DNA from 2 places in the Pseudoalteromonas luteoviolacea genome. Region 1 is predicted to be linked to the other one. Evidence: riboswitches for the same ligand, from Rfam matches in the RefSeq annotation. Region 1 holds a riboswitch; the other holds the start of a gene.
The links. Region 1 has a riboswitch for lysine ahead of dapA (4-hydroxy-tetrahydrodipicolinate synthase). Riboswitches for the same ligand answer to the same signal wherever they lie in the genome.
Positions count from the first base shown of each region.

Region 2: it holds a riboswitch for lysine, as region 1 does, so the genes downstream of both, lysC (lysine-sensitive aspartokinase 3) here and dapA (4-hydroxy-tetrahydrodipicolinate synthase) in region 1, are expected to answer to the same signal.

Region 1 covers NZ_CP015411.1:336,650-340,844, forward strand. Annotated here, with positions in the region: gene S4054249_RS01435 (2,3,4,5-tetrahydropyridine-2,6-dicarboxylate N-succinyltransferase) at 1-722, opposite strand, end outside; gene dapA (4-hydroxy-tetrahydrodipicolinate synthase) at 732-1,616, opposite strand; lysine riboswitch at 1,737-1,913, opposite strand; gene S4054249_RS01445 (response regulator) at 2,085-3,839, shown strand; gene S4054249_RS01450 (TraB/GumN family protein) at 3,915-4,195, opposite strand, start outside.
Region 2 covers NZ_CP015411.1:2,711,341-2,715,535, reverse strand. Annotated here, with positions in the region: gene S4054249_RS11505 (hypothetical protein) at 1-160, opposite strand, end outside; gene nhaD (sodium:proton antiporter NhaD) at 319-1,566, shown strand; lysine riboswitch at 1,689-1,862, shown strand; gene lysC (lysine-sensitive aspartokinase 3) at 1,947-3,293, shown strand; gene S4054249_RS11490 (DUF924 family protein) at 3,454-3,984, shown strand; gene S4054249_RS11485 (sodium-dependent transporter) at 4,106-4,195, shown strand, end outside.

The DNA of each region.
Region 1 (4,195 bases):
AGCTCAAGGGATGCGTCACTCTGTTCGTCGCGATATTTTACGATCAAAGCACAAGATAAGCTAAGTCCTTGCTGTTGAGCCCATTCACCTTTAGCTGGGCGCGAACCTGGGATCACGATGGCATTTTCAGGGATTGCCTCACCTTTGTCTAAAGTACGTTCATTGACACAATCATAGACAGGAACGCTGGCAGATAGACGAACACCAGGAGCAAGTACAGCGCCTTTTTTGACAACAACACCTTCAACAAGCACGCAGCCTGCGCCAATGAATGCATCATCTTCTACAACCACTGGGCTGGCACCGACTGGCTCTAATACGCCACCTACTTGCACAGCGGCACTAAGGTGTACGTTTTTACCAATCTGGGCACATGAACCAACCAGAGCATGACTGTCAACCATGGTACCTTCGTCTACGTAAGCGCCGATATTTACATATGCAGGTGGCATGATAATGGTGCCAGGTGCTACGTATGCGCCACGGCGAACACTGCTGCCACCGGGTACCATACGTACACCTGCTTCTGCGGCAAAGCCCTGTGGTGCTAAGTTGTCTTTATCAACGAAGCCACCAGGGTACTCGGTGTTAGTGCCATTTCTAAATGCTTCTAAGATACCTTCTTTGACCTCGACATTGGCATGCCAGTTGCCTTGTTCATCCTGCGTTGCTGCGCGAACAGTGCCATTTTCTAGATTGTTTAATAGGGTTAACCAGCTCATGATACTTCCTTAACTCCAAGATAAAATTGTTGAATTTGCGGTTTTAATAAATGTGGTGTCACTGAGTTCTAAGTGTGTCAGTGGTGGGCGCAGACGCGGTGTTTCCAGTTGACCTTGTAAATGCATTAGGACTTTGACTGGGATTGGATTAGCAACACTAAATAAGCTATTTACTGCGTCTGTCCACGTGGTAAATAAATTAGGGAAAGTACCTGCTAATGAGCGCTGGACAAATTCCGCGGTTTGCTGCGGCCACGCGTTAGCTGCAACAGACACCAGACCTGCGGCGCCTGCTTGTGCAAAGTAAGGCATCAGCCCATCATCGCCGCTATATATAGCAAGCTCTGGAGACGCCTTACGGAAAGATTCAAACGTTGCGATATCTCCACTTGCCTCTTTAAGTGCCCATAGGTTTGGATGTGAAGACAAGTTTTCAATGACATTTGGGCTAATCGCGACAGCACTTCGTCCTGGTACGTTGTAGAGCATGCATGGGTGCTGACTGGCATCCAAGAGTGTCTTGAACCAATGTGTAAGACCAACGTTTCCGGGCTTTGCATACAATGGAGAACCAACTAAAAATGCGTCAATTGGCTGAGAATTACAAAACTCAACCCAATCTAGTTGTAGTGCAAGATCATAGCCGCCAATGGCAACCATTAAAGGCACCGTCGGTGATAGCTCACAGACAAATCGTACGATATCACGCTGCTCTTGCTGAGATAAGGCAAGGCCTTCGCCTGTGCTCCCAAGTAAAAGTATGCCATTGCCAGCTGCTTGCTGCGCGCGCACGAGTTGCGCCAAAGTGGCAAAATCAACATGATTATTATCGTCGAACGGCGTAACAAGCGCTGTCCATAACGGGTAGTCAGATAAGTTGTATTTAGATTTCATCTCTACCGAACTTAAATGCTGTTCGGTGGTTTGGGGTATGAAGTGATAGCCCAGCTTCCGAACAATTAAAATTCGAAGAGCAATGGACTTAAATAGAAAAAGGCATGGCCTTATCTTTCTAAGACCAGAAGCTCTCCACCAAATATGTTGGTGACAGTCGTTGGGATTCAGCCCAAGCGCCCGAAAAAATCACTTAGCAAAAGTGACTTCTTCTCGGCGTTAATTCCCCTCACTCGATGTCATTGGAGTTTGCTCTCCTCAATCTAGCTACCTGAATAACGCACCTCTTCCAGCCCTCAAAACAGCATGTGATGCTATTTTGCGATATTAGGGTCAGCGGGGATTGAAACATTTCAGCCATCTAGGTGTCAAGCTTCAAACTGTAAAAGATGAAAATTAAGCTACACTTGAGTATAAAAGCTGTGTGCTCAATTACTGTGTTTTTGCATCCAATAAGGAGGCAATCGGTTGCTTAAAATACTGAAAACATTTCGTTTTAGATACATACTTGCGATTTCAATTATGGTGATTGTGATCACCACAGCAATGGCAACGATGCAGATTTTATTATCTCAACAATCGGCCAATGCTCGCGTTATTAATACCGCAGGTATGCAAAGAATGTTGTCGCAAAAAACAGCATTATTATTGGGCGCTGAATATATTCGTCAGCACCCTGGCACATTTGATGAGCAACAAGCACTGCGGGATGCCTTGAACATGATGGCAGAAAATCAGGCTTTTTTGTTGCAACAGTCTGACAATCGATATGTTCATTTATCAGCAGATCTGCTCACTTTTTACTTTCAACCTCCTGCAGCCTTGGCTGCGCGAGTAGATGAATACATTGCATTAGTAACCGCAGCGCATAAACAAGCTCTGCTGGGACAGTTAAAAGTAGAGAAGTTAATACAGATACAGTCGCGAGCAAGTGAGTTACTGGTTTTGCTAGATCAAGCCGTGACGCTGCATGAATTGGTTGCGACGGACAAAGTAAAAAAATTACAAAATGTAGAGTTGGTTATCTGGATTTTTGGGTTACTGATTTTGCTACTTGAGGCGCGGTGGATTTTTTATCCAATGGAAAAAAGTATCCAGAAGAAAATTACGCACCTGCAGAAACTAAGGTTGGAAGCAAATCGGTTAAAGCGCAGTAAAAGTGAGTTTTTAGCTCGAGCGAGCCATGAAATGCGCACACCATTACAAGCCATTATGGGCTACCTCACTTTGTATAAAGAATCGAGTCATAAAGAACATTTAGATGTTGTTGATCATGCGGCGAAGCAATTGAATATCCTGTTATCATCAATAGATGATTACAACGTATTGTCTGAACAAAAAGAAATTAAACTAGATAGCAAAGTGGCGTGTCTTTCAGAGACAATATCTCACGCTTTGGCAATATATAAACCATTATTACAACAAAAGTCGCTGTTGTTTAACGCTGAACTAGGTGAAGGGTTACCGTTGCCAGTTGAGTGTGATCACAACCGCATTGCGTGGCTGGTTGGACAGATTTTAGATAATGCAGTGAAGTTCACAGAATATGGTGAAGTCAGCTTGGAAGCTAACTGTGTGGTAACGAAAAGTGGTGAAGGTTTATTTCGTTGTGTGATAAGTGATACAGGCCCTGGCATTGCGCAGTCACAAGCAAGTATTGACGAGGAAGAGAACTATCAAGGTATGCAGTTAGGTCTCACTAGGGCGCAGCTGATAGTGACTATGCTGGGAGGCAAAATTATTTTTACTGACAATGAACCTCATGGTACACGTGTTTTGTTAGAGTTGCCGGTGACCGTTGTTCAGCAATCGATGCATAATACCACCGAACTTCAAAGAGGTGCACCTGCGTTATTAGTGGAAGATAACCTGCTTAACGCCCGAGTTGTGGTGACTTTATTAGAAAAATTAGGTTTATCAGTCATCCATGTGGTGAATGGTCAAGAAGCACTTTCGGAGTTACAAAAGCAGGACTTTAGCCTCATATTAATGGATTTAAATATGCCGATTATGGACGGGTTTACGGCGATAAAAATGATACGCCATAATCTTGGTTTAGAAGTACCTATTTTGGTCCTTACTGCAAATACATCTGAGCAAGCCGTGAGTCGTGTGTACGAATTAGGTGCTAACACACATTTGTATAAACCCGTTGATATGAAGGCATTGCAAGAAAAAGTCGAAATGTTAATTATGCCTTCTGCTGTGAGCAACACGTCATAAAGCCTTTATGTTTGTTACTGAGCGGCAGAAAAGTGTGTGGTGAGTCGTCTGATATTAGGGCTCACCACCAAATTGTTAGATGCGTTTAATGGTAAACCCTTGCGCTTCTAGAAGTGCAATTAAACCATGCTTTTCAGGCAGGTGAAGCGCACCAACAGCGATAAAATGAGACTTTTTGTTCATTTTAGGCAGCAAAGTACGTACCCAGGTATGATTTCGTTCGACAACCAAAATTTGCTCTGCTAAGCGAGCATATTTTGAACCGTCAAAGCTCAACTTGTAATATTGATTTAATTTCTTGTCATCACCTGTTTTCCAAGCATCAACCATCTCGGCAATGAAAGCGTCTGCATCTT
Region 2 (4,195 bases), 2.4 Mb from region 1:
CTTTATAAACCCGTTCACTGGACCAATTTGGGTTTTTTAATTTTATTAAGTTTTGTACATCTTTTATACTGAAATCGGCCATTTTAAAGCGTTTAAATAACAGCTCTAAAACACTCCAATGTTCATTTAATGTATTAAGAACTTTTTTAGCTGGGATCATAACTTTCCAGTTTGTATCATTTTTGTGACATCACTAGTTCACTAATTTGTCATAAAGTGTAATTAGCGATAGCAGTCACTTGCCCATAGTGTTAGACTCCGCGGCGATTTACATCACCCTTTACAAAAATTACATTTTATTACAGGTTGTTTACGCGTATGGTCACTTCCATAATCCTAACCCTAATAGCGCTAGCTTTTGTGCTTATCGTTATAGAGGATATTATCCATGTAAACAAGGCCAAAACGACGCTTTTTTTTGGCACTTTATGTTGGATTATCGCTTTTATATCTCCAATTCATGGTGAAAGCTCAGAAACTATACAACATCAGCTCGATCACAACATTTTAGAAATCGCGACCTTATGGCTTTTTTTAATGGCTGCAATGACCTTTGTGGCTTATTTAAACTCCAAAGGTTTTATTCAAAATATTGTACATCGGATCATGCCTGAGCAAATCAGCGAGAGAAAGTTAATGTTTCTTGTCGGTGCATTTGCGTTTGTGTTTTCTTCGATTTCAGACAATATTACAGCGACTTTAATTTCGCTAGCGGTTGTCATGTCGTTGAAATTGGATGCTAAAAAGCTTGTTAAGTATGCCACATTAATTATATTTAGCGTAAATTCTGGCGGCGTCTCTTTGATCACCGGTGATGTAACGACCTTAATGATATTTTTGGCTGGTAAAGTTACAATTCCTGATTTGCTGTTATTGGTATTGCCTGCGATTGTGAGTGTATTTGCATTGGCTGCGATGTTATCAATTGGTATGAATGAACAACTTCACTTTGCAAGGCAGGAAGTCAGAAGAATTGAAAAAACAGATATTACAATTGCCGTTATTTTCATGTCGACTGTGCTCGCTACATTATTTTTAAGTGTGCAATATCAAGTGCCGCCGATGCTGACATTTTTGTTTGGTTTGTCTTTTATGTTTTTAGTCGCACAGTTTCTGATGCGTAAAAAAGACGTCAATAAGAAAATTATCGATTACATACGAGAGATAGAATACGACACGTTACTGTTTTTTGTTGGTGTACTTTTACTCGTAGGCGCGCTCAAGGAAGTGGGCGTATTGAACATGTTTACTGAATTGTATCAATTTTTGGCGCCAGAATACGCGAATTACTTAGTTGGGTTGTTGAGTGCAGCGGTGGATAATGTGCCACTTACAGCCGCCTTACTTAAAGCGCAGATAGAAATGACACCTCAACAATGGCTAACGTTTACGTATGCAACGGGAGTCGGTGGTTCGATGCTCATTATTGGCTCGGCAGCAGGGATCATCGCTATGAGTAAAGTCAAGGCACTGACTTTTATGAGCTATTTAAAAATGGTGTTATATTTACTCGTAGCTTACACCATTGGTTATGCAGGTTCATTTTATATGGGACAGCTTATTTAAGTAAATTTTTTAATGTCTAGGTACAAAATTGCTTGACACCTAGACGTCTAAAAGATAGTTTTTAAAAGCCTGCTCCAGTAGCAGGCTTTTATTTTGCTATTGTTCAGCTTAGAACACGCAAAATAGACAGAAGAGGTGCGATGCTTAGGTAGCTTGTTTGAGGACACGACATCCAACGACAGCAAGTGAGGGAAGTATTCGCCGAGGAAAGTGATTGGTCGTCACAATGACTTTTCGGTTTACGGGGTTGAATCCCTGGAACTGTCACCGATTATTGGTGGAGAGCTTCTGGCAGTGGTTTTTCAATGTATTCCTATATCCTCTTGCCAATGAGTTCTCCTTATTTTTTGACAGCACCAATGTTGTCACAAGGAGATAAAATGAATTCCCAGTATGTAGTTGCTAAGTTTGGTGGTACCAGTGTTGCCGACTTCACAGCGATGCATCGTTGCGCGCAAATCATAAATGATGACCCAAATGTTCGAGTAGTCGTAGTGAGTGCTAGTGCAGGCGTCACTAATCACTTAGTTGAGCTGGTGCAACAAAAAGCAAATGAAACTCAGCGACAAGCTTTGGTTGAGGCTGTGATGCAAATTCAGCAACGTATATTGGACCATGTGAAACTCGATGATGATTTGCAGTCTGGGTTTGATGATACAAATGATGAGTTTAGAGAGATAGCATCATTGCCTGCGTTAAATGCCCAGCAGTGCGATGAGGTATTAAGTTTTGGGGAGCGATTTTCATCGTTTATTTTCACTCAAGTGTTGCGTAATTTGGGTGTGAGCTCGGTGCGTTTTGACGTTCGTAAAGTATTAAAAACGGATGGTAATTTTTCTAAAGCAACACCAGACATTAGGTCGACAGAAACGGCGGCTTTAGAGCATTTACAGCCACTACTTGAAAATCATGTTGTTGTGACCCAAGGATTTATTGGTAGTGATAAATATGGCCAAACGACTACGCTTGGTCGCGGTGGTTCTGATTACAGTGCTGCACTGATTGCTGAAGCAATTAATGCACAAAGTGTGCATATTTGGACAGATGTAGTTGGTATCTTTAGCACCGATCCTAGGCTATGCGATAAAGCAAAACCGATAGCGAGGCTGAGTTTTGACGAAGCTGCCGAAATGGCTACTTTTGGGGCAAAGGTATTGCACCCAGCAACTATTTTGCCCGCAAGCCGTAAAGGTATTTCGGTCTTTGTTGGTTCTAGTAAAGCCCCTGATCAGGGTGGAACTTGGATCGAAAAAGAAACGCAGTCGCAATCTGGTATCCGAGCCGTTACACAGCGTAAAAATCAAATATTACTGACGTTGAAGAGCCCTGAAATGCTGCTTGCAAGTGGTTTTTTAGCGAGAATCTTTACCATACTCAGTAACTATAATATCTCCGTTGACCTTGTGACCACGTCTGAAATCAGTGTTGCCCTTACTTTGGACAATGCACCTAATGCATCACGACCTGAGCTTGAACAGGCATGCCTTGATGAATTGGGCGAGTTTTGTCATGTGTCAGTTGAAAATAACCTAACGCTCGTCGCCATGATTGGTTCTGAAATTCAGCTTAAGGGTGGGGATGATTGTTTGGTTGACGTATTGTCTGAGTTTGATATTCGTTTGATTTGTCACGGAGCAAGTCGTCACAATTTATGTTTTCTAGTCGAGCAGTCACATTCAGATTCGGTTGTAAAAGCAATCCATCAAAAGTTACTAGAAGTGGCTTAAATATATTTTTATGGGGAGAGCATCATCATATTCGATATGTTCTCTTCATGTCTCGTAGTAATGAAATAACTTTATAACAAATATTAATGATAAAGTTGCAATAAAAAGCGTAAAGTGACAAGCTTAAGTAAGTGGAGAATATTTACACTAAGGGTTACTTATGCAGTATCAAGATATTTACGAGTTTTGGTTTGTTACATGCTCCGAGCAAGATTGGTGGCAAAAATCTTCGGCATTTGATCAGAAAGTAAAAAGTCAATTTTCTATACTCCATAAAATGGCTTACAACGGTGAGCTAGAAAAGTGGCGTGAAACTCCTGTTGGTTCTTTGTGCGAAATAATCGTGTTAGACCAATTCCCTAGAAATATGTATCGTGATACGCCGCAAGCTTTTGCTAGTGATGCGTTAGCTTTGAGTCTTTCACAGCAGGCTATAGACAAAGGGTTTGATAAAGCACTCAATGATACTGAAGTAGGTTTTTTGTATATGCCCTTTATGCATAGTGAAAGTGCTGTGATCCATCGACAAGCAGAAGTGTTGTTTAGAGATCTGCCAGGTTATGAGTTTGAATTGGCACATAAACGGATCATTGATAGATTTGGACGCTACCCACACAGAAACAATATTCTTGGTCGCGTTTCAACAGATGAAGAGCTGGAATTTTTGCAGCAGCCTGGTTCGAGCTTTTAACTATTGTTTTTAAGTCATCAATTAGCTTTAGGAGTTCCTGTATCAGGGTTGTAGTGCTCGCATTCTTCGTCTAAAAAGGTATAATCGCTGGCCACAACAATAATTATATTTGTGTTCAATTATGGCTCAGGTACGTGATGGTTTTCAAAGCCGACTTGGCTTTGTTCTAGCGGCGGCAGGTGCTGCTGTTGGTTTAGGTAATATTTGGGGC